Regions from separate parts of the Streptomyces sp. NPDC059832 genome, predicted to be linked through region 1. Evidence: riboswitches for the same ligand, from Rfam matches in the RefSeq annotation. Region 1 holds a riboswitch; each other region holds the start of a gene.
The links. Region 1 has a riboswitch for cyclic di-AMP ahead of ACFV8T_RS18560 (M23 family metallopeptidase). Riboswitches for the same ligand answer to the same signal wherever they lie in the genome.
Positions count from the first base shown of each region.

Region 2: another riboswitch for cyclic di-AMP. It lies ahead of ACFV8T_RS06100 (NlpC/P60 family protein); the one in region 1 lies ahead of ACFV8T_RS18560 (M23 family metallopeptidase).
Region 3: another riboswitch for cyclic di-AMP. It lies ahead of ACFV8T_RS20195 (transglycosylase family protein); the one in region 1 lies ahead of ACFV8T_RS18560 (M23 family metallopeptidase).
Region 4: another riboswitch for cyclic di-AMP. It lies ahead of ACFV8T_RS28490 (transglycosylase SLT domain-containing protein); the one in region 1 lies ahead of ACFV8T_RS18560 (M23 family metallopeptidase).

Region 1 covers NZ_JBHWIY010000009.1:233,791-240,760, forward strand. The annotation lists gene ACFV8T_RS18545 (GNAT family N-acetyltransferase) at 1-183, opposite strand, end outside; gene ACFV8T_RS18550 (HPr family phosphocarrier protein) at 356-637, shown strand; partial or broken gene ACFV8T_RS18555 (GntR family transcriptional regulator) at 805-1,515, opposite strand; gene ACFV8T_RS18560 (M23 family metallopeptidase) at 1,741-2,550, opposite strand; cyclic di-AMP (ydaO/yuaA leader) riboswitch at 2,563-2,730, opposite strand; gene ACFV8T_RS18565 (M16 family metallopeptidase) at 3,018-4,400, opposite strand; gene ACFV8T_RS18570 (M16 family metallopeptidase) at 4,427-5,809, opposite strand; gene ACFV8T_RS18575 (DNA topoisomerase (ATP-hydrolyzing) subunit A) at 6,080-6,970, shown strand, end outside.
Region 2 covers NZ_JBHWIY010000003.1:202,913-209,882, forward strand. The annotation lists gene ACFV8T_RS06085 (esterase/lipase family protein) at 1-404, shown strand, start outside; gene ACFV8T_RS06090 (M23 family metallopeptidase) at 656-2,173, shown strand; gene pcrA (DNA helicase PcrA) at 2,223-4,691, opposite strand; cyclic di-AMP (ydaO/yuaA leader) riboswitch at 4,940-5,104, shown strand; gene ACFV8T_RS06100 (NlpC/P60 family protein) at 5,111-6,253, shown strand; gene ACFV8T_RS06105 (hypothetical protein) at 6,313-6,666, opposite strand.
Region 3 covers NZ_JBHWIY010000010.1:254,134-261,103, forward strand. The annotation lists gene ACFV8T_RS20170 (GtrA family protein) at 1-70, shown strand, start outside; gene ACFV8T_RS20175 (SurA N-terminal domain-containing protein) at 229-885, shown strand; gene ACFV8T_RS20180 (nucleoside triphosphate pyrophosphohydrolase) at 932-1,894, shown strand; gene ACFV8T_RS20185 (cytochrome P450) at 1,985-3,298, shown strand; gene ACFV8T_RS20190 (transglycosylase family protein) at 3,404-4,369, shown strand; cyclic di-AMP (ydaO/yuaA leader) riboswitch at 4,670-4,841, shown strand; gene ACFV8T_RS20195 (transglycosylase family protein) at 4,845-5,621, shown strand; gene eno (phosphopyruvate hydratase) at 5,908-6,970, shown strand, end outside.
Region 4 covers NZ_JBHWIY010000019.1:7,310-14,279, forward strand. The annotation lists gene ACFV8T_RS28485 (ATP-binding cassette domain-containing protein) at 1-1,347, opposite strand, end outside; cyclic di-AMP (ydaO/yuaA leader) riboswitch at 1,991-2,177, shown strand; gene ACFV8T_RS28490 (transglycosylase SLT domain-containing protein) at 2,182-2,667, shown strand; gene ACFV8T_RS28495 (hypothetical protein) at 2,707-2,913, opposite strand; gene ACFV8T_RS28500 (hypothetical protein) at 2,910-3,227, opposite strand; gene ACFV8T_RS28505 (APC family permease) at 3,587-4,984, shown strand; gene ACFV8T_RS28510 (NAD(+)/NADH kinase) at 5,220-6,299, shown strand; gene ACFV8T_RS28515 (HD domain-containing protein) at 6,377-6,970, shown strand, end outside.

The DNA.
Region 1 (6,970 bases):
CGGGGCGAAGAACCGGTAGTACTTCGACTCGTCGGAGACCTGCTCGTAGAAGCTGACCAGCCGTTCGGCGTCGTCCGTGGTGATGGGCCGGATGCGCGCGGTGCCCCCGTCGCGGAGCACCACGTCCGCTTCCCAGTGGTCGGGATAGGCGTGATGCGGACTCTGCTCCGGCGCGGGCTGCATGGGCAAAGACTACGGCTCCGCCAGCGGTCGCGTAGGTCTCGGGGCCGGGGCAGTCTGAGAGGGCCGATCGGCGGTTCACCAGGCGTTGCGGGCGTTCCCCGGGTCGGCCTGAGCACTGCGCACCGCGTGAGAGACTGGTCTAGACAACTGTTGATTCGTGAAGGGCAGAACCATGGCTGAGCGCCGCGTCAACGTCGGTTGGGCCGAGGGCCTGCACGCCCGCCCCGCTTCCATCTTCGTCCGTGCCGCCACGGCTTCCGGCGTCCCCGTGACGATCTCCAGGGCCGACGGCAACCCGGTGAACGCCGCCTCCATGCTCGCGGTCCTCGGCCTCGGCGCGCAGGGTGGCGAGGAGATCGTGCTCGCCTCCGAGGCCGACGACTCCGAAGCCGCCCTGGACCGTCTTGCGAAGCTGGTCGCCGAGGGGCTCGAGGAGCTCCCGGAGACCGTCTGAAACAATTTCCCCGAAAGAGCCGCGGCACCCTGAACCGGAGCCGCGGCTCTTTCGTTTTCCCGGAACGGGCCGTCCGGGGGAGCACACGAAATTCCGGCACACCAATTCCAGGCAGGACGGGATGACCCCGCGAAATCACGCCTCTTTGTTATACGGCGTAATTGTTGATGCCGGACGCCCGCGGTGTTTACGGAATGTTGCGAGGTCCTCACGCGCCCGGTGCGGGGAGCGGCGGGCCGTCGGCCCGGCCGGTCGGTCCGGCGCAGCCGGTGCGCGGCGGCGGCCCGTTCCGCGTGATGGGCGGCCAGCGCCCTGGCCCGTTCCGCGTCGCCGCGCGCCACCGCGTCCACGATGGCACCGTGCTCGGCCCAGGAATCCACCGGCCCGGCCGGCTGCTCGACCGCGTACATCCAGGCGATCTTGTGTCGCAGCTGGGTGAGCAGCGCGATCAGGCCGGGGCTGCCGGAGGCCTGCGCCAGCGTCTCGTGGAACCAGCCGCCCAGCGAACGCAGATCCCCGCTCTCGCCCCGCCCGGCCCGGTCCTGGCCGAGCCGCACGAGACCGCGCAGCACCTTGAGGTGCGCCTCGGTTCGGCGTTGCGCGGCGCGTGCGGCGCCCAGCGGCTCCAGCAGCATCCGGACCTCCAACAGGTCGGCCGCCTCCAGCTCGGTGGGCTCGGCGACGCAGGCACCCGCGTGCCGGCGGGTGACCACGAAGCCCTCGGACTCCAGGGTGCGCAGCGCTTCCCGTACCGGGACACGGGAGACCCCGTAACGGCGCGCCAGCAGCTCCTCCGTGAGACGGCTGCCGCGTTCGAAGACACCGGAGACGATGTCGTCACGGATTGCCGTACATACCGAATGCGCCGGAATGCGCATGTCCGAACCTCCGCCTCAATCCCCGCGAAACGCGGCCGGCCGACGCCTGTTCTGCGACTCTATTGCAATGCGGCCGCATTTCCGACGCCGGGCAGAAATTCATGAATATCTTTTGGCCACGGGGCGGTTCGACGGGCGGTCGCCGTCCGCGGGCACCCGGCGGGCATGCCGAAGGCCCCGGCATGCTGCCGGGGCCTTCGACGAGGTATTGCGGTGGGGCGCCGGTCAGACGCTGACGCCGTGGGCGCGCAGATACGCGACCGGGTCCATGTCGGAGCCGTACGACGGCGTCGTCCGGGCCTCGAAGTGGAGGTGCGGCCCGGTGGAGTTGCCGGTCGAGCCGGAGAGGCCGATCCGCTGGCCCGCGCCGACGCTCTGGCCGACGGAGACGCCGATCGAGGAGAGGTGGCCGTACTGCGTGTACGTGCCGTCCGTCATCCGGAGCACGATGTTGTTGCCGTACGCGCCGCCCCAGCCGGCTTCGACAACCGTACCGGCGCCGACGGCGACGACGGAGCTGCCGGACGCGGCGTGGAAGTCGATGCCCGAGTGGCTGCCGGAGGACCAGAGCGAGCCGCTGGACTTGTAACCGGTGGTGACGTACGAACCGGCGACCGGGAGCTGGAAGGAGCCCAGCCGGGTGCGCTCGGCGGACCGGGCGGCGCGTGCCTTCTCGGCACGGGCCTCGGCGGCGCGCTTCGCGTCGGCCTCGGCCTTGGCCTTCGCCTCGGCCTTCTTCTTGGCCTCGGCCTTCCGCTGGGCCTCCGCCTTCGCCTTCGCCGCGACGTCGGCCTGGTGCTGCTGCGCGTCGGCCTGGGCGCCGATCCGGTCGGCGAGGGTCTTGTCGATGGCGATGACCTGGTTGAGGCCGGTGTCGCTCGCGGAGAGGGCCTCGGAGTCGGCGGCGAGGGCCGGAGCGGCCATACCGCCGATGACGCCGGTGGTGGCCAGAGCCGCGACGCCGACGACCTTCGCGCTCCTGCGCGTCAGTCGGCTCGGGGCACGGTGCTTCCCGGTGGCACGGGTGAACGCCATGAAGTGGCTGATCCTTTCCTTCCTTCTCGCCTACCGGGTTAGCTGACGGGTTCGGAGCAGGAAGGTCTCCTACGGACGCCCCGGCCCCATCGAGGCTCAGGCATCCGATTCACCCCAGGGACTACGTGGGTCCCCGGCTCCCCAGGCTCGCGCCTGACGGGGACTCGGCGATGACTGTCCGGTACGTCGCGGATGCGGCATACGAGTGACGGGCAGTCGAGCCGACGCTAAGCGGGGTCGCTTTCATTCACCAAACGGACAGGACGTTTTGTAGCGCATCCCACAGGGCAGACAGGCAACCTCCCCATCAGAACGGACAAAAGGGAAGGCCCCGGCGAGATTCCGCTCACGGAGGCCTTCCCTTTGTCTCGATATGTGGCGATATGCCGGATAGCCGGACTGGCCGTCCGGCAGGGCGGCCACGGCGGGGCGACCACCCCGGCAGCCGGTGCCCGCCGGGGTGGTCGTCAGCCGGTGACCACCGACACCTCTCCGATGCCCAGAGCCCGGACGGGCTCCTCGATCCGTGCCGCGTCGCCGACGAGGATCGTGACCAGCCGGTCCCCCGGGAAGGCGTTGACGACCGCCGCGGTCGCCTCGACCGTGCCGGTCTCCGCGAGCCGGGCGTACAGCTGCGCCTGGTAGTCGTCGGGGAGGTGCTGCTCCACCTGGTCGGCGAGGGTGCCCGCGACGGAGGCCGCCGTCTCGAACTTCAGGGGTGCGACACCCACGAGGTTCTGCACGGCCGTCTCTCGCTCCTCGTCGGTCAGGCCCTCGGCCGCCAGCGTCCGCAGGACCGTCCACAGGTCCTTGAGCGCCGGTTCGGTGGACTCCGTGTCCACGGAGCCGCTGATGGCCAGCATCGCGGCGCCGGTCGCGCCCGAGGCGGAGTCCGGGGCCGACGACCGCAGCACCTGGGCGAAGGCCCGTACGCCGTACGTGTAGCCCTTCTCCTCGCGCAGCACACGGTCGAGACGGGAGGTGAGCGTGCCGCCCAGGCAGTACGTGCCGAGCACCTGGGCCGGCCACACGCTGTCATGCCGGTCGGCGCCGATCCGGCCGATCAGCAGCTGCGTCTGCACCGCGCCCGGACGGTCGACGATCACCACCCGCCCGGTGTCGTCGGCGGTGATCGGCGGGGCGGGACGGGGCTCGGCGGCCTCTCCCGACCAGTCGCCGAGGGTGTCGGCGAGCAGGGCGTCCAGGTCGATGCCGGTGAGGTCGCCCACGACCACGGCGGTCGCCGCGGTCGGCCGGACGTGGGCGTCGAAGAAGGCACGCACGGCCGCCGAGTCGATCCGCTCCACCGTCTCCTCGGTGCCCTGGCGCGGGCGCGACATGCGCGCCGCGGCCGGGAAGAGCTCCTTGGAGAGCTGCTTGGCGGCGCGCCGGGCCGGGTTGGCCTGCTCGTGCGGGATCTCGTCGAGCCGGTTGCGTACCAGCCGCTCGATCTCGCTGTCGGCGAAGGCGGGCGCCCGCAGCGCCTCGGCGACCAGCGCGAGCGCCTTGGCCAGCCGGGAGGCCGGGACCTCGAGGGAGACCCGGAGGCCGGGGTGGTCGGCGTGCGCGTCGAGGGTGGCGCCGCAGCGCTCCAGCTCGGCGGCGAACTCCTCCGCGGTGTTCTTGTCGGTGCCCTCCGACAGCGCCCGCGACATGATCGTGGCCACACCGTCGAGGCCCTCGGGCTCGGCGTCCAGCGGGGCGTCGAGGAAGATCTCGACCGCCACGACCTGCTGACCGGGGCGGTGGCAGCGCAGCACCGTGAGGCCGTTGGGCAGGGCGCCGCGCTCCGGCGCGGGGAAGGCCCAGGGGCGGGCGACGCCGGGGGCCGGCTGCGGGTGGTACTGCATCGAAACTCCAGTCGCGGCAGCGTCGGTCACTTGTCCGCTCCTTCGTGCGCGTCGGTGTCGTCGGCGTCGGTCTCGTCGGTGTCCGCTGCGTCCGCGGGCTCGGTCGATTCGACCGGTTCGTAGACCAGCACCGCGCGGTTGTCGGGGCGCAGCTGGGCCTTGGCGGCCGCCTGGACCTCCTCCGCGGTGATGTCGAGCACCCGCTGCACGGCGGTCAGGGCGAGCTGCGGGTCGCCGAACAGCACGGCGAACCGGCACAGTTCGTCGGCGCGGCCGGCGACCGTGCCGAGCCGGTCCAGCCACTCGCGCTCCAACTGGGCCTGCGCGCGCTCCATTTCCTCGGCCGTGGGGCCCTCGGCGGCGAACCGGGCGAGCTCCTCGTCGACCGCGACCTCGATCTGCGGCACCTCGACGCCGCCGGACGTCTTGACGTCCAGCCAGCCGAGCGACGGCGCGCCGGCCAGCCGCAGCAGCCCGAACCCGGCCGCCACGGCCGTACGGTCACGGCGGACCAGGCGGTTGTGCAGCCGCGACGACTCGCCACCGCCGAGCACGGTCAACGCGAGGTCCGCCGCGTCGCACTCGCGGGTGCCGTCGTGCGGCAGCCGGTAGGCGGCCATCAGCGCCCGCGCCGGAACCTCCTCGCGCACCTCCTCGCGCAGCTGCTCGCCGATGATCTCGGGCAGCGCGCCGTCGCGCGGCGGCTGCTTGCCGTCGTGGGACGGGATGGAGCCGAAGTACTTCTCGATCCAGGCGAGGGTCTGCTCGGGGTCGATGTCGCCGACGACCGAGAGCACCGCGTTGTTGGGCGCGTAGTACGTACGGAAGAAGGTGCGGGCGTCCTCGAGGGTCGCGGCGTCCAGGTCGGCCATCGAGCCGATCGGGGTGTGGTGGTACGGGTGGCCCTCGGGGTAGGCCAGCGCCGTGAGCTTCTCGAACGCCGTGCCGTACGGGACGTTGTCGTAGCGCTGGCGGCGCTCGTTCTTGACGACGTCGCGCTGGTTCTCCATGGACTCTTCGTCGAGCGCGGCGAGCAGCGAGCCCATGCGGTCGGCCTCGAGCCACAGGGCCAGCTCGAGCTGGTGCGTGGGCATGGTCTCGAAGTAGTTGGTGCGCTCGAAGCTGGTGGTCCCGTTGAGCGAACCGCCGGCCCCCTGCACCAGCTCGAAGTGGCCGTTCCCCTTGACCTGGCCGGATCCCTGGAACATCAGGTGCTCGAAGAGGTGCGCCAGACCGGTGCGCCCCTCGACCTCGTGGCGCGAACCGACGTCGTACCAGAGGCAGACCGCGGCGACCGGGGTCAGATGGTCCTCGGAGAGCACCACGCGCAGGCCGTTGGCCAGGCGGTGCTCGGTCGCTGTCAAGCCGCCGGAGCCGGCCTGAGCGGTGGCCGTGTGACCCATGGGCATGTACGTCCCTTCGATCGCGATACTGGATTTCCTGCGAGACCTGCCACTTTAAGCAAGCGCGCGGACACCTGGCGAAGTTCCCATATCGCGGAAGTTCGCGTGAAAGAGGGGCGCATCCCCCGCGCGACGGGTCGAAAAACCGACCCGACCGGGGCCTGGAACGCCTCTTGGGACGGGTCGAGGTCGGGGATGTCAGTGCGGCGGTCCACAATGGTCCGCGTCAGAACCTGAGGTTGCCCGAACAGAATCCGTGAAGGAGTCGCAGCAGCGATGGCCCGCCGCAGCACGAAGACCCCGCCGCCGGACGACTTCGAGGAGAAGATCCTCGACATCGACGTCGTCGACGAAATGCAGGGCTCCTTCCTCGAGTACGCGTACTCGGTGATCTACTCACGGGCCCTGCCCGACGCCCGTGACGGCATGAAGCCGGTGCACCGCCGCATCGTCTACCAGATGAACGAGATGGGCCTGCGCCCCGATCGCGGCTTCGTGAAGTGTGCCCGCGTCGTCGGCGAGGTCATGGGTAAGTTGCACCCGCACGGGGACGCGTCGATCTACGACGCGCTGGTCCGTCTGGCGCAGCCGTTCTCGATGCGGCTCCCCCTGGTCGACGGCCACGGCAACTTCGGCTCGCTCGGAAACGACGACCCGCCCGCCGCCATGCGGTACACCGAATGCCGGATGGCCGACGCGACATCGCTGATGACGGAGTCGATCGACGAGGACACCGTCGCTTTCCAGTCGAATTACGACGGCCAGGAGACGGAGCCGACCGTTCTCCCCGCCGCGTACCCGAACCTCCTGGTCAACGGGTCGTCCGGGATCGCGGTCGGCATGGCAACCAACATGCCGCCGCACAACCTGGGCGAGGTCATCGCCGCCGCCCGCCATCTGATCAAGCATCCGGGCGCCGACCTGGAGACCCTGATGCGGTTCGTGCCGGGTCCCGATCTGCCCACCGGCGGCCGGATCGTGGGCCTGGGCGGCATCAAGGACGCGTACGCCCGCGGGCGCGGCACGTTCAAGATCCGTGCGACCGTCTCGGTGGAGAATGTGACGGCCCGCCGCAAGGGCCTGGTCGTCACCGAACTTCCCTTCTCCGTCGGCCCGGAGAAGGTGATCGCCAAGATCAAGGATCTGGTCTCGTCGAAGAAGCTCCAG
Region 2 (6,970 bases), on a different contig from region 1:
ACCAACGGGTCCGCACCCTGGTCACCCTCGGCACACCGCACGGGGGAACGGCCGTCGCCCCGCTGGCGAGCGCTCACCCCATCGTGCGGCAGATGCGTACGGGGTCCGCACCGATCGAGGAGCTGCGCATGCCCGCGCCCGGCTGCCGCACCCGGTTCGTGAGCTTCTGGAGCGAGCTCGACCGGGTGATCGTCCCGGCCGAGGCGGCCTGCATCGACCATCCGGATCTCGACGCACAGAACGTACGCGTCACCGGGATCGGCCATCTCGCACTGCCGGTGCATCCGGCCGTCGCCGCCGCGGTCCGGCAGGCACTGGAATCCCGCGACCCGACGACCGAAGCCATCGGAACCGCAGACACCACAGGCACGGCAGGCACCACAGGCACGGCAGGGGCTGCATGAGCCGCAGGGGCTGCATGAGCCGCACGGACCGGCGGAGACCCCACAAATAGAACGCGTTTCGAACATAGAGCCAAGGCTGTGTGCACAGTCCGTCGAAAGACGGCCGATTGCCCGTTTCCTGAGTCGCCCATGCCCGCCGAAGATTGTCGGCGTCACGTACCGCCGGGTACAGTCGCGGCCACTGCTCCCCCTGGGATCCCACCGCCGGAACCCAGAGCACAGGTCCTGCTGCCGAGGCGAGAGAGAAGTTGGTGAACGACCAGCACCCCCACGCCGGGTACGCCGGATACGACAGCGAAGCGACCGGCAACTTCGACAGCGATCCGCTCTTCGGCTCGCTCCCCGGCGGCCACGACGGCGCGTACGGCAGCGGCTACGGCGCCGGGCAGTCCGGATACAGCGGCCAGTACGACTCCACGCAGTGGGACACGGGTGCACACCCGACCACCTCGTACGACGCCTACTCCCCGTACGCCGCGCAGCCCCAGCAGCAGTACGAGGCGGGGCCGACGTACGAGACCACGGCCACCTGGACGCCCGTCGACTACGGCGCGGAAGCGACCACGGCCACCGCCACGTTCGCCGGCATCCCGGCACAGGGCGGCGCCCCGGACACCACGGGTCAGTGGGACACCAGCGGCTGGCACACGAACGACCCGTGGGCTACGAGCGAGACGGCCGCATACGACAGCGGCGCGTACGACGCCACCGCCTGGAACACCGGCGCCACGCCCGAGCACGAGCAGCAAATCGCGCAAACCGCGGAAACCGCACAGGTGTCGTACGAAGCGCCCCCGGCACCCGAGGCGCACGGAACCTACGAGTCCTACGCCGACCTGGGCTCCTACGACCCCTACGAGCCCTACGTCGACGCCAGCACGGACAGCACGGTTGACCCGGGCGACGCAGATGACGCAGATGACGCGGATGACTCAGGCGTCACCGGGCTCGCGGACGCCGCAGACGCCGCACCCGGCTCGCGACGCACCGTCAGCCGCCCCGCCACCCGCAACGGCGGCGGCAGCCGCAGCCGGCGGCGTTCCCCCGCGAAGCGTTCCGCGCTCCTCACCGTCGCCATTCCCTCCGCCTGCGTGATGAGCGTGGCCGGAATCGCCGCGGCCTCCGTCGGCGGACTGGGCAGCGAGGACAAGAAGGACGACAACACCACCACGATGGCGGCGGCCGACCCCGACTCCGTCAAGCCGGTCGCGGCCAACAACAAGCTGGACACCCAGCTCGCCAACCTCAGCGCCGACGCCGAGAACTTCGCCGACCGCGCCAGCCGTACCCAGGAGCGCATCGACCTGCGGGAGCGGCAGGCCGCCGAGAAGAAGAAGCGCGAGGTGGAGGCCGCCCGCAAGGAGGCCCTGCGCCCCAAGTACGTCATGCCGGTCAAGCGGCACGGCCTCAGCGCGTACTTCGGCCAGGCGGGCGTCAACTGGATGTCCGTGCACACGGGCATCGACTTCCCCGTCCTGGAGGGCACGCCCGTGATGGCCGCGACGGACGGCACCGTGCGCACCCAGCTGAACAGCGCCTACGGGAACATGGCCATCGTCACCATGGCCGACGGGACCGAGACCTGGTACTGCCACCTCAGTGGCACCAAGATCCGCTCGGGCCCGGTCAAGGCCGGTGATGTCATCGCGTACTCGGGCGACACCGGGAACTCGACCGGCCCGCATCTGCACTTCGAGGTGCGCCCCGGTGGCGGACCGGCGGTGGACCCGCTGCCCTGGCTCCGCAGCCACGGCGTCAACCCGACCTGAGCTCAGCGGGGCGGGGGCCGCGACCCCCGCCCGCCGCCGTCGGCTCCGTCTACAGCTTCTCGACCGGCGCGTAGCGCAGCAGCAGCTTCTTGGGCCGCTCGTCGCCGAAGTCGACCGTGGCCTTCGCCTGGTCGCCGACGCCCTCGACCGCCGTCACCGTGCCGAGCCCGAACTGGTCGTGCGTGACCCGGTCACCGACGGTCAGCGCGATCGTCGGCTTGTCCGAGGTCCGCCGGGTCGCGAAGCCCGAGGGCCCGGAGCGCGCACGCGACGCGGACAGCGACGACGTGATCCCCGAGGTCGGTCCGGCCGGAGCCGCCATCGGCCCGGTCCGCTTCCACTCCAGGTGCTGGTCCGGGATCTCCTCCAGGAACCGCGACGGCGGGTTGTACGAGGGCTGTCCCCACGCGCTGCGCATCGCGGCCCGGGTCAGATAGAGCCGCTCTCGGGCACGGGTGATGCCGACGTACGCGAGCCGCCGCTCCTCCTCCAGCTCCTTCACCTGGCCCAGCGCCCGCATGTGCGGGAAGACGCCGTCCTCCATGCCGGTCAGGAAGACGACCGGGAATTCGAGGCCCTTCGCGGTGTGCAGCGTCATCAGCGTGATGACACCGGAGCCGTCCTCGTCCTCGTCGGGGATCTGGTCGGAGTCGGCGACGAGCGCGACCTTCTCCAGGAACTCGGCGAGCGTGCCCGTGCCCGCGGCCGTGCCCGTGCCCGCGTCCTCCTCGCCGGCCGCTCCCCGCTCCTGCTCGAATTCGAGCGCCACGGCGGCCAGTTCCTGAAGGTTCTCGATCCGGGTCTCGTCCTGCGGGTCGGTGGAGGCCTGCAGCTCGGCGAGGTAGCCGGTGCGCTCCAGGACCGCCTCCAGGACCACCGCGGGGCCCGCGCCCGACTCGACGATCGTGCGCAGCTCCTCCATCAGCGTGTTGAACCGCTTGACGGCGTTGGCCGACCGGGCCGCCATGCCGTACGCCTCGTCGACCCGGCGCAGCGCCTGCGGGAAGGTGATCTTCTCGCGCAGGGACAGCGCGTCGATCATCGCCTCGGCCCGGTCGCCGATGCCGCGCTTGGGCACGTTGAGGATGCGGCGCAGCGGGACGGTGTCCTCCGGATTGGCGAGGACGCGCAGGTAGGCCAGGATGTCCCGGACCTCCTTGCGCTCGTAGAAGCGCACGCCGCCGACGACCTTGTAGGGCAGACCGACGCGGATGAAGATCTCTTCGAAGACACGGGACTGGGCGTTCGTACGGTAGAAGATCGCGACGTCGCCGGCCCTGGCGTCGCCCGCGTCGGTCAGCCGGTCGATCTCGTCGGCGACGAACTGCGCCTCGTCGTGCTCGGTGTCGGCGACGTAGCCGGTGATCCGGACGCCCGTGCCGGCGTTCGTCCAGAGGTTCTTGGGGCGGCGGCTCTCGTTGCGCTCGATGACCGCGTTGGCGGCGGACAGGATCGTCTGCGTGGAGCGGTAGTTCTGCTCCAGGAGGATCGTCGTCGCGTTCGGGTAGTCCTCCTCGAACTGGAGGATGTTGCGGATGGTCGCGCCGCGGAAGGCGTAGATCGACTGGTCCGCGTCACCCACGACGCACAGCTCGGCCGGGGCGTCGCCCTCGCCCGCCGGGCCGACCAGCTCGCGTACGAGGGTGTACTGGGCGTGGTTGGTGTCCTGGTACTCGTCGACCAGGACGTGCCGGAAGCGGCGGCGGTAGTGCTCGGCGACGTCCGGGAACGCCTGGAGCAGGTGGACCGTCGTCATGATGATGTCGTCGAAGTCCAGCGCGTTGGCCTCGCGCAGCCGGGACTGGTACATCGCGTAGGCCTGGGCGAGCGTCTTCTCGAAGCCGTCCGCGGCCTGGCCGGCGAAGGTCTCCTCGTCGATCAGCTCGTTCTTCAGGTTGGAGACCTTGGCCGTGAACGACTTCGGCGGGAAGCGCTTCGGGTCGAGGTCGAGATCGCGGCAGACCAGGGCCATCAGCCGCTTGGAGTCGGCGGCGTCGTAGATCGAGAACGACGAGGTGAAACCGAGCCGCTTGGACTCGCGGCGCAGGATACGTACGCACGCGCTGTGGAAGGTCATGACCCACATGGCGTTGGCGCGCGGCCCGACGAGCTGCTCGACGCGCTCCTTCATCTCGCCCGCGGCCTTGTTGGTGAAGGTGATCGCCAGGATCTGGCCGGGGTGCACCCCGCGCTCGGCGAGGAGGTGGGCGATCCGGTGGGTCAGCACCCGGGTCTTGCCCGAGCCGGCCCCGGCGACGATGAGCAGCGGGGATCCCGCGTGGACGACGGCGGCGCGCTGCTCGGTGTTCAGCCCGTCGAGGAGCGCCGCGGAATCGATGACGGGGCGGTGCGCGCCGTCGCGGTAGTAGGCGTCCCTGGGCGGCGGGGGCCCGTCGAACACGCCCGCGAAGAGGTCCTCCGGCACCGCTTCGGGTGCGGAGTCCTCGGGGGGCGGCGGGGGCTCTTCCTCCGAGTGCTGGAGGCCGGCCAGGAAGCTGTCGTCAAAGAGGCTGCTCATCGCTTGTCGAGTCTAGGCCGCCACACCGACACCCGGAGGCCGCATGACCAACCGCACACAGCGCACCGGACACGCAGAGGGTTCGAGCAACCACTCCACGTAAGAAATTCCGGGCCTCCATCACCCGCCGCGGCAAGGTCACGAAAATGTATCGGGCATATCGAACATCAACCTTCACAGCAGCACCATGGGTTGGCTAGCGTGCTCGACCGGGCGGCCCGTACCCCCTTGAGGCGAACCACGCCGAGCGGGCGCCCCCGCCGAATCCGGGCTGCCCCCACGGGAGTTCGGAACCGGGGACCCACACGCAGTACCGGGGTGAATCGGTCCTTATCCCCACTCGGACCGTAGGGCAGCCTTCCGTTCCGCCCGAACCCGACAGCTAACCCGGTAGGCGGTCCACGGAAGGAGATGCCGCCTTGGCGTCGCATCGCAAACCTCGCACCCGGGTGCGCACCACCGCACCGGCCGTCGGGCTCACCACGGCGGCCCTGGCGTCCGTGACCCTGCTCTCCACGCAGAGCGCCATGGCCGCCCCGGATCCTAAGCCCGGCGTCGAGGACGTCCAGAAGAAGGTCGACGACCTCTACCGGCAGGCGGGCACCGCGACCCAGCAGTACAACCAGGCGAAGGAAGCCTCCGCCACCCAGCGCGCCAAGGTCGACGCCCTGCTGAACGATGTCGCGAAGCGCGCCGACCGGCTCAACGACGCGCGCAGGACGCTCGGCACCTACGCGGCCGCGCAGTACCGCAGCGGCTCCATCACGCCGAGCGCCACGTTCTTCCTGGCCGACGACCCGCAGTCGTACTTCGACCAGAGCCAGTTGATGGACCGGATGACCAGCCGGCAGCAGAAGGCGATCACGGACTTCCGTACGCAGCAGGCCAAGGCGTCGAAGAAGCGCGCCGAGGCGGTGCGGAGCCTGGAGACGCTGACGACGACGCAGACCACCCTGCGCACCAGCAAGCAGAACGTCCAGAAGAAGCTGGGCGAGGCGCGCACGCTGCTGTCGAAGCTGACCGCCGAGGAGAAGGCGCGGCTCGCGGCGATCGAGCGCAAGAAGGAGGCGGAGGCCAGGCGCAAGGCGCGGGAGCTGGCGAAGCAGCAGGCCGCCGCGAAGGCCGAGGCCGACCGCAAGGCCGAGGAGGATGCGAAGGAGTCGGGGGGCGGTACGGGGACGGGCACCGGGACCGGCTCGGACAGCGGCGCCACCGCCAAGGCGGAGAAGGTCCTCGCCTTCGCCAGGGCCCAGCTGGGCAAGCCGTACGTCTGGGGTGCCACGGGCCCGGCGTCGTACGACTGCTCCGGACTCACCCAGGCGGCGTGGAAGTCCGCGGGCGTGGACATCCCGCGGACCACGTGGGACCAGGTCAAGATCGGTACCCGGGTCGCCACGGCGGATCTGCGGCCGGGGGACCTCGTCTTCTTCTACGACGACATCAGCCACGTCGGCATCTACAAGGGCGACGGGATGATGATCCACGCGCCGAAGCCCGGGGCGAACGTGCGCGAGGAGTCGATCTACTACATGCCGATCTACGGCAGCGTGCGGCCTGCGTAGCGGCTCGCACCGTCACCCCCGGCCGTCGGACGGCCGGGGGCCGGGGCCGCACGGCGGGATCAGGTCCAGAGCGTGGCGATGAAGATGTTGAGCATCGTCAGCCCGCCCACCGCCGCGAAGGCGCCCTTGTCGGCCTTCTCGTCGTCCCGCTTGATGTAGACGAGCGCGAGGACGACGACCAGGACCAGCAGCTTGACGCCGATCTTGATGTTGTTGACGTGATTGCCGTCGGCCTCGTTCAGCCCGACCAGCGCGACACCGGTGACCAGCATGGTCAGCGCACCGTGCAGCATCGCCGGGACGAACCGGGCCGTGCCCGCGCCCATCGCCTTCATCTGGGTCAGGAAACCGCCCAGCAGGGAGGCGATACCGATGATGTGCAGGGCGACGAAGACATGAATGAGTACGTCCATGAGGCCGCAGCCTAGCCCTGGCCATATCACCACTCGACAGGCAGGTACACCTTCCCGACCACTTCGCTCGCGCCTGTACCAATCGCCTGACTCTGGTGCAATTTTTCCGATCACTGGACGACATTGCCACGCCAAATTCAGACAATAAGCGTCATTACGACTCCTGCCCGTGCCCCGGGTTTAGCGTCCCTGAGCAGGTGACCGGCTTCACCGCCGCTCCGTACGCGGACGGCGCACCGGTCGCCCCGCCGAGAGATCGGGCGGGCCCGCCGGTAGCCCCCGGCGGGCAGTCGTCAGGAAGGAC
Region 3 (6,970 bases), on a different contig from region 1:
CTTCGTCGTCTCGCGCACGATCATGCTGCGACCGGACACCCCGGCCCCGTCGGTCGAGCGCGTGCCCTGAGCCCCGCCGGGCGGCCCCGGGCGGTCCCGGGCGGGCCCATATCCCCAACTCCTTCCGAATCGTTGGTCGAATCGGTGGCCCCAACCACGTCCACTGCCTAACATCGATCACCGCAAGGTCTTGTGCACTGATGCACAAAGTCTCCCCGGGAGGTTCCTTTGCACCGCCGCCGTCGCACCGCGCTCACCGTCTCCGCCGCCCTGCTCGCCGGCGCCCCACTCCTGACCGCCTGCGGCAGCGAGGCCCACCCGGGCGCCGCGGCCGTCGTCGGCGGGGACCGGATCGAGGTCTCCACGCTGCAGAGCCAGGTGGCGGCCGTACGCGAGGCCCAGCGCGATTCGAAGGACGCCTCCCAGCTCATCGACAAGTCCGGGCAGCTCAGCCGGGTCAAACTGCAAACCATGATCTTCGACCGGGTGCTGGACCGGGCCGCGCAGGACGCGGGCGTGAGCGTCAACCGCGACGAGATCCAGCAGATGCGCAGGACCGCGGCGGCCCAGTCCGGCGGGGAGGCGCAGCTGCGGACGGCGATGCTCCAGCGGGGCTGGGTCGCCCCCGGCCAGATCGACGCCGTCCTGCGCGAGCAGGTCCAGTTGACGAAGCTGGCCCAGGCGCTCGGCGCCGACCTGCAGCAGCCCGCCGGTCAGCAGGCCGTCGGCGAGGCGCTCGGCAAGGCGTCGAAGGCACTGCGCGTCGACGTCAATCCGCGCTACGGCACCTGGGACAGCAAGCAGACCCAGCTCGCCGACTACAAGGCCCCCTGGATCACCCAGGTCACCAAGCAGGCCGGCGCGGACACCGAGGCCGGCGCCTGACCGGCCGCGGAACGGGCGACGCGAACGACCGAGGTAGATTCGAACGGTGAACGCTGAAGACCCCGGCCGTATCGTTCTGCTCACCGCCAGCCACCGCGTCGCGCCCGGACTCCTGTCCTGGCCCGCCTGGCAGGCGCTGCACGCCGCAGACCGGGTGCTCTGCGCCGAGCCGGACCACCCGCAGCTGCCGTATCTGCGCGAGGCGGGCGTCACGGTCGAGCACTCCGTGTCCACCGCGCAGGAACTCGTCGACGCCTGTGCGGGCGGCCGGACCGTCGTCGTCCTCGCGGGCGGCGAGGGCGACCGGCCGCTGACCGACGGTCTGGCCCGGCTCGCCGGTTCGGGCCGGGTGCGGATGCCGGACCTGGAGCTGCTGCCCGGTTCGTACGACCTGCCGGGCGCCCGGCTCCTCGATCTGGTCCAGGTCATGGACCGGATCAGGCTCGAATGCCCGTGGACCTCGCAGAAGACCCACAAGGGCCTCGCCAAGTACGCCATCGAGGAGGCGTACGAACTCGTCGAGGCGATCGAGGACGGCGACCGCGACGAGCTGCGCGAGGAACTCGGCGACGTGCTCCTCCAGGTCGTCTTCCATGCCAGGATCGCCGAGGAGGACGGGGCGGAGCCGTTCTCCGTCGACGACGTGGCCGCGACCCTCGTCGAGAAGCTGATCCACCGCCACCCGCACGTCTTCGGCGACGAGAGCGCCGAGACCCCGGAGGACGTGCACGCGCACTGGCTGCGGACCAAGGCCATCGAGAAGCAGCGCGACTCGGTCACCGACGGAGTCCCGCTCGGCCAGCCCGGTCTGGCCCTGGCGGCGAAGCTGGCCGGCCGGGTCCGTACCGCGGGGCTCGACGTGCCGCTCCCCACCGGCGACGGCATCGGCTACGAGCTCCTCGCCCTCGCCGTACGCGCCGAGCAGGACGGTATCGACCCCGAGGCCGCCCTGAGGGCCGCGGGCCGCGCCTACCGCGACGCCATCAGGACGGCGGAGGGCAACGCCTAGGGGCGACGGAACGGGCCGTGCCGGAGGGCGACGACGGACCGTGCCGGAGGGCGACGGATGACGTCCGGGGGCAACGGATAACGTCGGGGGGTGAACCACAGCCCCGCCGACCGCCCCACCGATCAGCCCGCCGCCTGCCCCGTCGGCGCACCCGAACTCTTCACCTGGGAGTTCGCCACCGACCCGTACCCGGCGTACGCCTGGCTGCGCGAGCACAGCCCCGTGCACCGGACCGCACTGCCCAGCGGTGTCGAGGCCTGGCTCGTGACCCGGTACGCGGACGCGCGGCAGGCGCTCGCCGACTCCCGGCTCTCCAAGAACCCGGCGCACCACGCCGAGCCGGCGCACGCCAAGGGGAAGACCGGCATCCCGGGCGAGCGCAAGGCCGAGCTGATGACGCATCTGCTGAACATCGACCCGCCCGACCACACCCGGCTGCGCCGCCTCGTCTCCAAGGCGTTCACCCCGCGCCGGGTCGCCGAGTTCGCACCGCGCGTGCAGGAACTGACGGACCGCCTCATCGACCGCTTCATCGAGGAGGGGAAGGCGGACCTCATCCACGACTTCGCCTTCCCGCTCCCCATCTACGCGATCTGCGATCTGCTCGGCGTCCCGCCCGAGGACCAGGACGACTTCCGGGACTGGGCGGGCATGATGATCCGCCACGGCGGCGGTCCGCGCGGCGGGGTGGCCAGATCGGTGAAGAAGATGCGCGGCTATCTCGCCGAACTGATCCACCGCAAGCGGGAGAACCCGGGGGACGACCTGATCTCCGGGCTGATCCGGGCCAGCGACCACGGCGAGCACCTCACCGAGAACGAGGCCGCGGCCATGGCCTTCATCCTGCTCTTCGCCGGATTCGAGACGACGGTCAACCTCATCGGCAACGGGGTCTACGCGCTGCTGCGCAACCCCGGGCAGCGGGAACGGCTCCAGCGCGCGCTCGACTCGGGGGAGAGCGGGCTGCTGGAGACCGGGATCGAGGAACTGCTGCGGTACGACGGCCCGGTGGAGCTGGCCACCTGGCGGTTCGCCACCGAAGCGCTGACGCTCGGCGGGCAGGACATCGCGGCCGGGGACCCCGTGCTCGTGGTGCTCGCCGCGGCCGACCGCGACCCGGAGCGCTTCGAGGACCCCGACACGCTCGACCTCGCGCGGCGTGACAATCAGCACCTCGGATACGGGCACGGAATCCACTACTGCCTGGGAGCTCCGCTCGCCCGGCTGGAGGGACAGACCGCGCTCGCCACGCTTCTGAACCGCCTTCCGGACCTGCGGCTTGCGGTGGAACCTACCGATTTGCGGTGGCGTGGCGGGCTCATCATGCGTGGACTTCGCACGCTCCCCGTGGAGTTCACGCCGGGGCCCCTGACCACCGGAAGTGACGGTCCGTCAATTCTGTGACTTTCACGTGATCTGTGCTGCATCGACTTGTGACGCGCGTTCGAGTCCCGCTAGGTTCACCGTTCGACTCACCAGTCACATGTCAGTCACACGGAAGGCAACCCCATGGGCTCCGCGAACGGCAGACACCGTCGCCCCCGTCAGGCACCCGCCATCGTCGTCGCCGCGGGCGTGACCGGATCGGCCATCGCCATCCCGCTGCTCGGCGCGTCCGGTGCGCACGCGGCCGACGCCACGACCTGGGACCGGGTGGCCGAGTGCGAGAGCGGCGGCGCGTGGAGTGCCGACTTCAGGAACGGCTACTACGGCGGCCTGCAGTTCTCGCCGGAGACCTGGAAGGCGTACGGCGGTGAGGCGTACGCGGAGCGCGCCGACCTCGCCAGCCGGGCGCAGCAGATAGAGGTGGCCGAGAAGGTCCTGGACGGCCGGGGCCCGCAGGCCTGGCCCAGCTGTGCGGTCATCTCGGGCCTCGCGGTGGACGGGACGCTGCCGGGGGTCGACCCGGGCTCCGTTCCCGCCGACGACCCGACCGGGAGCGCGAAGCCGGCTGACGACGCGTCGGCGGACCCGTCCGACGACGCCACGCCGTCCGGGAGCGCCTCGGACGGCTCGGACGACGTGGACGGTGCGGACGGCTCGGACAGGACCGACAAGCCGTCAGGGAAGGCCTCGCGGTCCCCGAAGCCCTCGACTTCGAGCACTCCGTCTCCCGGGGCGTCCTCCGGTACCCCCCGTGACGCGTCCGATTCGCCCGACTCGTCCAGCGATGCGGGTGGCAGGCACCGCGGCGTGCCGGCCACCGAGGGGAGCCGGGGCACGGACGGCGGCGGCGGTCGCGAGTCGGGCCGTCACGCCTCCCGCGGCGGCAACGGCGCGCGCGACACGGCCGAGCCGACGGCTGACGGCACGTACACCGTCCGGCCCGGCGACAACCTCTGGTCGATTGCTGATGCACAGAAGGTCCCTGGAGGCTGGCCCGCGCTCTACGAGGCCAACAAGGGTGCCGTCGGCTCCGACCCGGACCTCATCCTCCCTGGCCAGAGCCTCGATCTCGATGTGAAGGCCCAGTGAGAGCAGTCTGATAATCGACTAAAAGCACCTCAAAAATCGGGGTAGTTCAGGGACCTATGTCCGCTTATGCGTAAGTGAGACATGGGTCTCTTTGCGTCAACTGGCGTGTCGCGCCCGGGAGGCCCTTCCGCATCACGTCCCACCTGCGGAAACGACGGTTCTTCAGATGCAAGTACGGGTCGATTGTCCGATGTGTCCGTCTTTGAATGTGGGGGTTGCGTATGTTTACGGTCGGAACCGCTCGCACCGCGGGCCCCGTCGACCGTCACGCCGAATCCTGCCGTCGGTCGAAGGGAACAGACGCGTAAAGCGCCGTAGGCAGGAGCGGGGGACCCAGGTAAGCGCCGGGCCCGATCGTCGAAAGACGCATCAGGACCGGCTTGGGGTGAAGTCGCGTGCTAGGACGTGCGACCGGGCAACTCACTTGGCCCGAACCCGACAGCTCACCTCGTAGGCGTCGGTGAGGAGAAGTTCCATGCTGCTTTCCAGCAAGGGCAAGCACCGCCGCCCGTCCAAGGCCGTCCGTATCGCCACGCTCGCCGGTGTCGCCGGTGCCGCCGTCGCCGTGCCCCTGATGGGTGCGACCAGCGCCTCCGCCGCCTCCGTCGCCACCTGGGACGCCGTCGCCCAGTGCGAGTCCGGTGGCAACTGGTCCATCAACACCGGCAACGGCTACTACGGCGGTCTGCAGTTCTCGCAGTCCAGCTGGGCCGCCGCCGGCGGTACGCAGTACGCCGCCCGTGCCGACCTGGCCACCAAGGCCCAGCAGATCGCCACCGCCGAGCGGCTCCTCGACATGCAGGGCCCGGGTGCCTGGTCCTGCGCCGGTGCCGGCAACCTGACCAACGACGGTGTCGACCCGGGCGTCAACACCGGCTCCTCCTCGAACTCCACCGCGAGCTCCGGCGCCTCCGAGCAGCAGAGCGCCCCGGCCGCCCCGAAGCAGCAGTCGCAGCCGGCCCAGCAGGCCCAGCCGAAGCAGAGCGAGCGCACCGAGGCCCCCGCCGCCTCCCGCTCGGAGCGCTCCGCCGCCCCGCAGGCCGAGTCCAAGAAGACCGTCACCACCCCGACCGGCGAGAAGGTCGAGAAGGGCGACGGCGAGTACAAGGTCGTCTCCGGCGACTCCCTCAGCGAGATCGCGGCCGACCACAAGGTCGAGGGCGGCTGGCAGCAGCTGTTCGAGCTGAACAAGGACATCGTCAAGGACGCCGACCTGATCTACCCGGGTCAGCAGCTGCACCTGACGAAGTAGTCGAGGCTCTCTCCTCCCCGAGCACCCCGGCCCGGCGCGCATTCCCCCGTATGCGCCGGGCCGGGGTTCGGCCGTCTGCGCTCGGGGGAGCGCCGGACCGTTCAAGTGTTGTAGTTACTGGCCAGTAAATTTCTGCCTGTTTGACCGGCAATGTGCGCCCTCGGGTCCTTTTTCGTCCCAGGGGTCGGGCGGTCGTCGGGCTCAGCGGGCCGGGCCGGTTAGGCTCTTGTCGCAAGGCCAAAGTGACCCTGCACAACCAGCGTCATATCCCAGAAGGAGATGCCTCGTGCCGTCCATCGACGTCGTCGTAGCCCGGGAAATCCTCGACTCCCGTGGAAACCCCACGGTCGAGGTAGAGGTCGGCCTCGACGACGGCAGCACGGGCCGTGCTGCCGTTCCGTCCGGCGCCTCCACCGGTGCGTTCGAGGCCATCGAGCTTCGCGACGGTGACCCCAACCGCTACCAGGGCAAGGGCGTCGAGAAGGCCGTCCTCGCCGTGATCGAGCAGATCGGCCCGGAGCTCGTCGGCTACGACGCCACCGAGCAGCGGCTGATCGACCAGGCGATGTTCGACCTGGACGCCACCGAGAACAAGGGCTCGCTCGGCGCCAACGCCATCCTCGGCGTCTCGCTGGCCGTCGCCCACGCCGCCTCCGAGGCCTCGGACCTGCCGCTGTTCCGCTACCTCGGCGGCCCGAACGCGCACCTGCTGCCCGTTCCGATGATGAACATCCTCAACGGCGGCTCGCACGCCGACTCCAACGTGGACATCCAGGAGTTCATGATCGCGCCGATCGGCGCGGAGTCCTTCTCCGAGGCGCTGCGCTGGGGTGCCGAGGTCTACCACACGCTGAAGAAGGTCCTGAAGACCAAGGGTCTTTCGACCGGTCTCGGCGACGAGGGCGGCTTCGCGCCGAACCTGGAGTCCAACCGCGCCGCCCTCGACCTCATCATCGAGGCCATCAAGGAAGCCGGCTACGCCCCGGGCAAGGACATCGCGCTCGCGCTCGACGTCGCCGCGTCCGAGTTCTACAAGGACGGCAAGTACGAGTTCGAGGGCAAGTCCCGCTCGGCCGCCGAGATGACCGAGTACTACGAGGAGCTCGTCTCCGCGTACCCGCTGGTCTCCATCGAGGACCCGCTGTACGAGGACGACTGGGCCGGCTGGAAGGTCATCACCGACAAGCTCGGCGCCAAGGTGCAGATCGTCGGCGACGACCTCTTCGTCACCAACCCGGAGCGCCTGGCCCGCGGCATCGAGGAGGGCTCCGCCAACGCCCTGCTCGTCAAGGTCAACCAGATCGGCTCGCTGACCGAGACCCTGGACGCCGTCGAGCTGGCCCAGCGCA
Region 4 (6,970 bases), on a different contig from region 1:
CCCCCGGAACAGGAAGCGCGCGAGCTGGGCACGGATGTGGTTGTCGGTGACCCCGGGCGCCATGCGGGCCACGTTCGCCGCGACGCTCAGCTCCTCGTCCAGCACGTCGAGCCGCTGCGGAAGGAACCGCGTCGGTACGAAGGTCCTGGCCTCGCCGGACAAGGGGGCCAGCTCACCGGTGATCGTGCGCAGCAGTGTCGTCTTCCCGGCGCCGTTGCGACCGACGAGGGCGATCCGCTCGGGTCCCTGCACCCGGAGACTGCCCTCGCGCAGCCTGCCGAACCGGGGGCGCAACTCGTGCAGGTTCAACACGCCGCGTCCGGCGGGCACCGCCGTGTGGGGAAGGCTCACGCGGATCTCGGCATCGTCGCGGAGCGCGTCCGCGGCCTCCTCCCGGCGTTCGCGCGCCTCGCCGAGCCGCTCCTCGTGGACGCCGCGAAGTCTGCCCGCCGACTCCTGCGCGGACCGCTTGCGGCGGCCGGCCAGGATCTTCGGGAGGCTCCCCTCGGCCTCGATCTTCCTGCCGTTCCTCTGGCGCCGGGCCAGCTTCACCCGGGTCTCCTCCAACTCGCGTTGCTGGCGCCGCACATCGGCCTCCGCGGCCCGCAACGTCCGTCCGGCGGCCTCCTGTTCGGTGGCCACGGCCTCCTGGTACGCGGACCAGCCACCGCCGTACCAGTTCACGGACCCGGCGCGCAGTTCGGCGATGCGGTCCACGCGCTCCAGCAGTTCGAGGTCATGGCTGACCACGACCAGTACGCCCGAGCGCCAGGAGTCGACGGCCTCGTAGAGCCTCCGGCGCGCGAACATGTCGAGGTTGTTGGTGGGCTCGTCCAGGAGGAGGACATCGGGACGCTCCAGCAGCAGCGCTGCCAGGCGCAGCAGGACGGTCTCCCCGCCGGACAACTGGCCGACGGTGCGGTCCAGTTCGACGCCGCCGAGTCCGAGTGAGCCCAGTGTCGCCAGGGCCCGCTCCTCCACGTCCCAGTCGTCGCCGATCGTCTCGAAGTGCTTCTCGTCGACATCGCCGGCCTCGATGGCGCGCAGCGCGTCACGCTGTTCGGCGATGCCCAGGGCCTGGTCCACCCGCAGTGTCGTGTCGAGGGTGATGTTCTGCGGAAGGTGGGCGAGACTGCCGCCCACGGTCACCGAACCCTGGGAGGGGCGCAGTCGACCGGCGAGCAGCCGCAGCAGTGTGGACTTGCCCGCGCCGTTGGTGCCGACGAGACCGATGCGGCCCCGGCCGATGCTGAGCGAGAGGCCGTCGAGGACCGTCGTGCCGTCCGGCCACCGGAAGGACAGGGCCGAGCAGGTGAGGGAGGCGTGGGGGGTGGTGGGTGTCGCCATGGTGTTCCTCGCATTCGCAAGCGCAGTGACGGGGGCTTCGTATGCGAGCACCACGCGGCGACCGAGCAGCGGAGAAAGGTGCGGCGTCCGGAAGACAGAGGGACGGCTCATGCACCGAGGTCGCATCCACGCGGGGTCACGGGCAGCACGGAGCACTGCTACAGCGTGACGGGCGTACGGGCTGTGCCGTACGGCGCGATGTTCGCGAACCTCAGATGCGCAACGTCCACCTCTATCGGAGACAACAGGACATCAAAACCATAACCACGGGGAGGAGCGATGGCAACGCCTCCCGGTTTCGGGTGGGGGCCTGGGCCTGGGCGTGGGCCTCGGACGACGACGCGTACGTCCTGTATGAGCGATCCAGGACAGTTGCCCTTTTGGGTGATAAGGGGGTGTTTGGTGCAATTACGACTTTCGAGCACAGGGCGATATGTACCTTTTGGGATTTCGTGGCGCGAGTCACGTTCGAGCCCTCGAATGTCCCACCGTGGAATTCGGTTCCCTTTCCCCGCAAGGAAAGCGAACCGTTCCATGTGAGGTGGATTACCCCGATTCCAATGAATCGATCTTGTAAGTGAATTGCGTTATGAAATCAGGGGCTTGTCCCTTTCGGTCCTTCTCGCCTACGGTCACCGTCAATCCGGACGGAACGCCGAATCCTGCCGCCGCCCGGTAATCCCATCCACTCGTGTACGGCAGGAGCGGGGGACCCAGGTAAGCCGCCGATCCGGTATCCGGAACGGCTCGGGGTGAAGTCGCATTCGTGTGCGGCCAGGCATCTCCAGCCCGAACCCGACAGCTCACCTCGCAGGCGACGGAGAGGAATCCATCATGACCTCAACGGGTACGTACCGTCGTCGCAGGACCACCTCGCTGACCAGGGGCTTCATCGCCCTGGGCACGGGTGCCGCCGTACTCATGCTTCCGCTGATCGGTGCCCACGCCGCCTCGGCGGCGCCGGCGCGGACCGCCAGTGCCGCACCGACCGCGGCGTACACGGACGATCTGGACGGCTGGATCAAGGAGTCGCTGGCTGTCATGGCCCAGCACGGCATCCCCGGCAGCTACAACGGAATCCATCGCAATGTCATGCGCGAGTCCTCCGGCAATCCCCTCGCCATCAACAGATGGGACTCGAACGCCGCCGCCGGAACGCCGTCCAAGGGCCTCCTCCAGATCATCGATCCGACGTTCCGGGCCTACCACGTGCCGGGCACGGCGATGGACAGCTACGACCCCGTCGCCAACATCACGGCAGCGTGCAACTACGCGGCCGCCAAGTACGGCTCCATCGACAACGTCTCCGGGGCCTACTGACATACGGAACCAACGGTCTCCGGGCCGTCGCCCCCGCGGTCACCCCAGCCGCGGGGGCGTCCGGTCGACATGGCGCAGGATCGTGCCGACGGTGACGCGGGACGGTGCGAGGCGCAGTGCCGTGTTGCGCAGCGCGACGGCCGTAGGCAGGGACAGCCGCTGACCCATCCGGCCGGCCTGGCGGTCGGCTCGGGCGACCGACTGGCCGCGCTCCGCGACGTGTGATCGTCGACGCGCCGGCGTCACTCCTGGGCGGGCTCCGCCGCCTGCTTCCGGGTGGGGCGGGGCGGCACGGGAACGGTGGCCGCCTCACCCTTCCGGACCGCCTGCACCACCGCATCGTGCAGACGACGGCTGTCCTCCTCCGAACAACACGGCACGGGACTGCCCGACATGGTGAACCAGTCGATCGCACCCGTGTACTGCACGGTCACCTGGGCCGAGTCATCCGCCCAAGTCGTGTGAACGGTCAGGTCCCCGGACAGGACACCGACCTCCTCCGTGAGCACGCCACCGTGCCCGGAGAACACACCGCAAGTCGTCCATGACGCCCAAGCCATGACTCCAGGCTGGCACCAAGACCGCGGATGCGCGACCTGCGGGCTCCACGCCCCGACCGCGCCCGCTCGTGCGGGACACCGCCCCGCCCTTCCGGATGCTGGATATGGGGGAAACTTTCCATCGGGCCGGGCTGCGGTTCCCGCACCCGCCGATCCCCGGACTATGACGCGTTGTTAACGCCAAATCGTCGGATCGGCCCCTCGGAACAACGAATTCCGAAGGTGAACACCTCTTGACCTGCGGAACACGTCAGGATTGCATGTCGCGCTGGGAGCGACGAAACCACTCACCACGTCCTCGTCTGGAGGCGATACCGCTCCCGTGCTCAGACACCGCACCTGTTGATCGGAACCGCACGATGACCGAAACGCTCAGCGCTCCCCAGGCGCTCGCCCCAGCGACCGGCCCCACCCCACAGAAGCTCAAGCGTTCCATCGGCGTCGTGGGCGGAACTCTGCTCACGCTCTCCTGCGTGACGCCCGCCTCGACCCTCTTCGTGGTCGTCCCGGACCTGTTCTCCAGCCTCGGCACGTACACCGCCCTCACGATCGCCATCGGCTCGCTGCTCTGCATCGCGGTCGCCTTCTGCTACTCGGAGCTGGGCACGCTCATTCCGAGTGCCGGAGGCGAGTACGCCATGGTGTCGACCATGGCGGGGCGGCTCGCCGGGTGGCTCGTCTTCGTGCTCTCGCTGCTGGTCGTGATGATCGTGCCACCGGTCATCGCCATGGGAACGGCCGACTACCTCGCACCCATCGTGCACATTCCGGCTCCCGTCGCGGGTGCCGGTGTCATGGTGCTCGCCACCCTCGCCGGCCTCCTCGACCTGCGCGCCAACGCGTGGATCACCGGAATCTTCCTCGTCCTCGAAGTGATCGCGGCAGGTGTCGTCGCCGTTCTCGGCTTCGCCCACTCCGAGCGCGGTGCGTCGGCGCTGGTGCACGGGTCGGTCGCCTCGCCGGGCGGCACGAGTTCGACCGTCACCGCGATGATGGTGGTCTCCGGTCTCGCGATCGCGCTCTTCATCACCCAGGGCTTCTCCACGGCGGTCTACCTCTCGGAGGAACTGGAGAACCCGCGGCGCAACGTGGCCCGCACCGTGCTCGCCACCCTCGCCATCTCCACGGCCGTCATCCTCGTCCCGGTCATCGCCATCACGCTGGGCGCCCCGGACCTGGAGGCCCTGACCTCGGGTGACCTCAACACCATGGTCGCCGCCTGGTCCAACTCGGCCGTCGGTACCTTCGTCAGCCTCTGCGTCGCCCTCGCGATCATCAACGCGGGCATCGTGATGGTCATCCAGAACTCGCGGGTGCTGTTCGCCTCCGCCCGTGACAAGGCATGGCCCGCGCCGATCAACCACGCCCTGTCCCGACTCGGCCGGTTCGGGTCCCCGTGGGTCGCGACCCTGGTCGTCGGCGTTCCCGGAGCGGCGCTCTGCTTCGTCAACCTCGACACCCTGTACGGAGTCACCGGCGTATCCGTCACCGCCATGTACCTGCTGGTCGCCGTCGCGGCCCTGCTCTGCCGCCGCGGGTCGCACCGCGAGGCGCCGGCCTGGCGCATGCCGCTGTGGCCCGCGATCCCCGTGCTGCTGATCGCCGTGCTGGCGTACATCCTGACCCAGCAGGAGACCGAGTACCTGCTGTGGACCGGCGGGATCACCGCGGTCGCCACGCTCTACTGGGCGCTCTACCTGCGACCCCGCCGGGAGACCCGCTGGCTGGTCAGCATTCCGGAGGACGCGCAGTCCTGACCCGGACGTGTTCCGTGCGGTGCCCGGCCCGTCGGTGGAGATCATCCGCCGGCGGGCCGCTCCCGTGCCGTCCGTCACGCCCCGGTGCGGGGAGCCCGGATCCGGCCATCCGGGGCCCGTCACCGGACCCGATCGCCCGACCGGGCGCGGTGTCGGCCCGGCGACGGGCGGACACACCCCTGATTCCCTCACAGTGGGGTGAGGGCGTCGTCGGAACACGGGGAGTCGTGGCGGGATGAGTGTCGAGCGGGTCGGAGTCGTCGTTCACCAGGGCCGGCCCGAGGCCGTCGTCGCGGCGGACGTCGTACGCGATTGGTGTGCCCGCGAAGGCATCCCGTGCACGGACATCGACGTGTGGCGCGACGACGAACGCAGGCGCGGCGGGCGCGAGGAGGCCGATGTCGCGGGCAACCCCGATCTCATCGTGACGCTCGGCGGTGACGGGACATTCCTGCGCGGCGCCAGGATCGCCGCCAAGAACGACGGCGCCGTCCTCGGGATCGACCTGGGCCGCGTCGGCTTCCTCACCGAGGTGCCGGTCGGCGACGTGGTCCGGGCGCTCGACGCCGTCCACCGGGGCCGGGCGGAGGTCGAGGAGCGCATGACCCTGACCATGCGGGCCTCCCGCGTACTCGAAGTGCCCCCGGACATCGATGCCCTGATGGGGTACGGGCGGCGCCCCATGCTGCCGCCTCCCCAGGTCGCCCTGGACGAGGAGGCCGCGGCGGAGGGCTGGGGCGTGGCGCTGGACGTCACCGCGCTCAACGACGTCGTCGTGGAGAAGCTCGCCCGCGACCGGCAGGTGAGCCTCGGCGTCTACATCGGTGGCCGCCTCCTCGCCTCGTACTCGGCCGACGCGGTCATCATGGCCACGCCCACCGGCTCGACCGCCTACAGCTTCGCCGCAGGCGGTCCGGTGGTCTCACCGCGCATGGACGCCGTCCTCTTCACGCCCGTGGCGGCGCACATGACCTTCGACCGCACCGTGGTCGCCGCGGCCGACGAACCGATCGCCGTACGGGTCCTGCCGCACTCGGGCCAGGGCGCGGTGACCATCGACGGGCAGCTGCGCGGCGTGCTGGACGCCGGGGACTGGCTCGGGGCGTACGCGGCACCGCGCCGTCTGCGGGTCATCAGGCTCGGCCCGCACGACTTCTACGGGCGGCTGCGCACGCGCCTGCGCCTCACGGACGCGCCGGCCACGGCGGCCGACGGGGAGAGCGCGCCGCTCTTCCGACCGGACGGACCGGTCCCGCACGACCTGGCCCATCTCCATCTCTCCCCGGCGGACAGGGACGGGGCGGCCGGTCTCTGACCACGCCGGATTCCACCCGCTTCCCGCCGGGGAACCGGGGCCACGAGGCAGAAGTGCCGTACGACAAAGGAGTTCCCATGCCCAGCAGTGCCGATCTCCCCGCCTTCACCACCGTGACGGTTCCCGACACCGAACTGGCCTCGGCCGCGACCCAGTTGGTGCGTGACACGACCGACGACCTGATCTACCACCACTCCCGCCGCGTCTACCTCTTCGGCGGGCTCCAGGGACACAACGGCGGGCTGAGCTTCGACCCGGAGCTGCTCTACGTCGCAGCCATGTTCCACGATCTCGGGCTCAACGAGGAATTCCGCGGCAGCGGGCGCCGGTTCGAGGTGGACAGCGCCGACGAGGCACGGCGATTCCTGCAGAGCCGCGGTGTGCCCGAGGACAGCATCCGTCGCGTCTGGACGGCCATCGCACTCCACACGACGCCGGGAATCCCGTCGTTCATGGAGCCCGAGGTCGCACTGGTGACGGCCGGTGTGGAGTACGACGTACTGGGCATCGGGTACGACGACATCAGCGAAGCGGACCGTGCGGCGATCGTCGCCCTCCACCCCCGCCCCGACTTCAAGCGGCGCATCCTCAGGGCCTTCACCGAAGGCATCGAACCCAAGCCGGACACCACGTTCGGCAATGTGAAAGCCGATGTCCTGGAGCGTTACGCA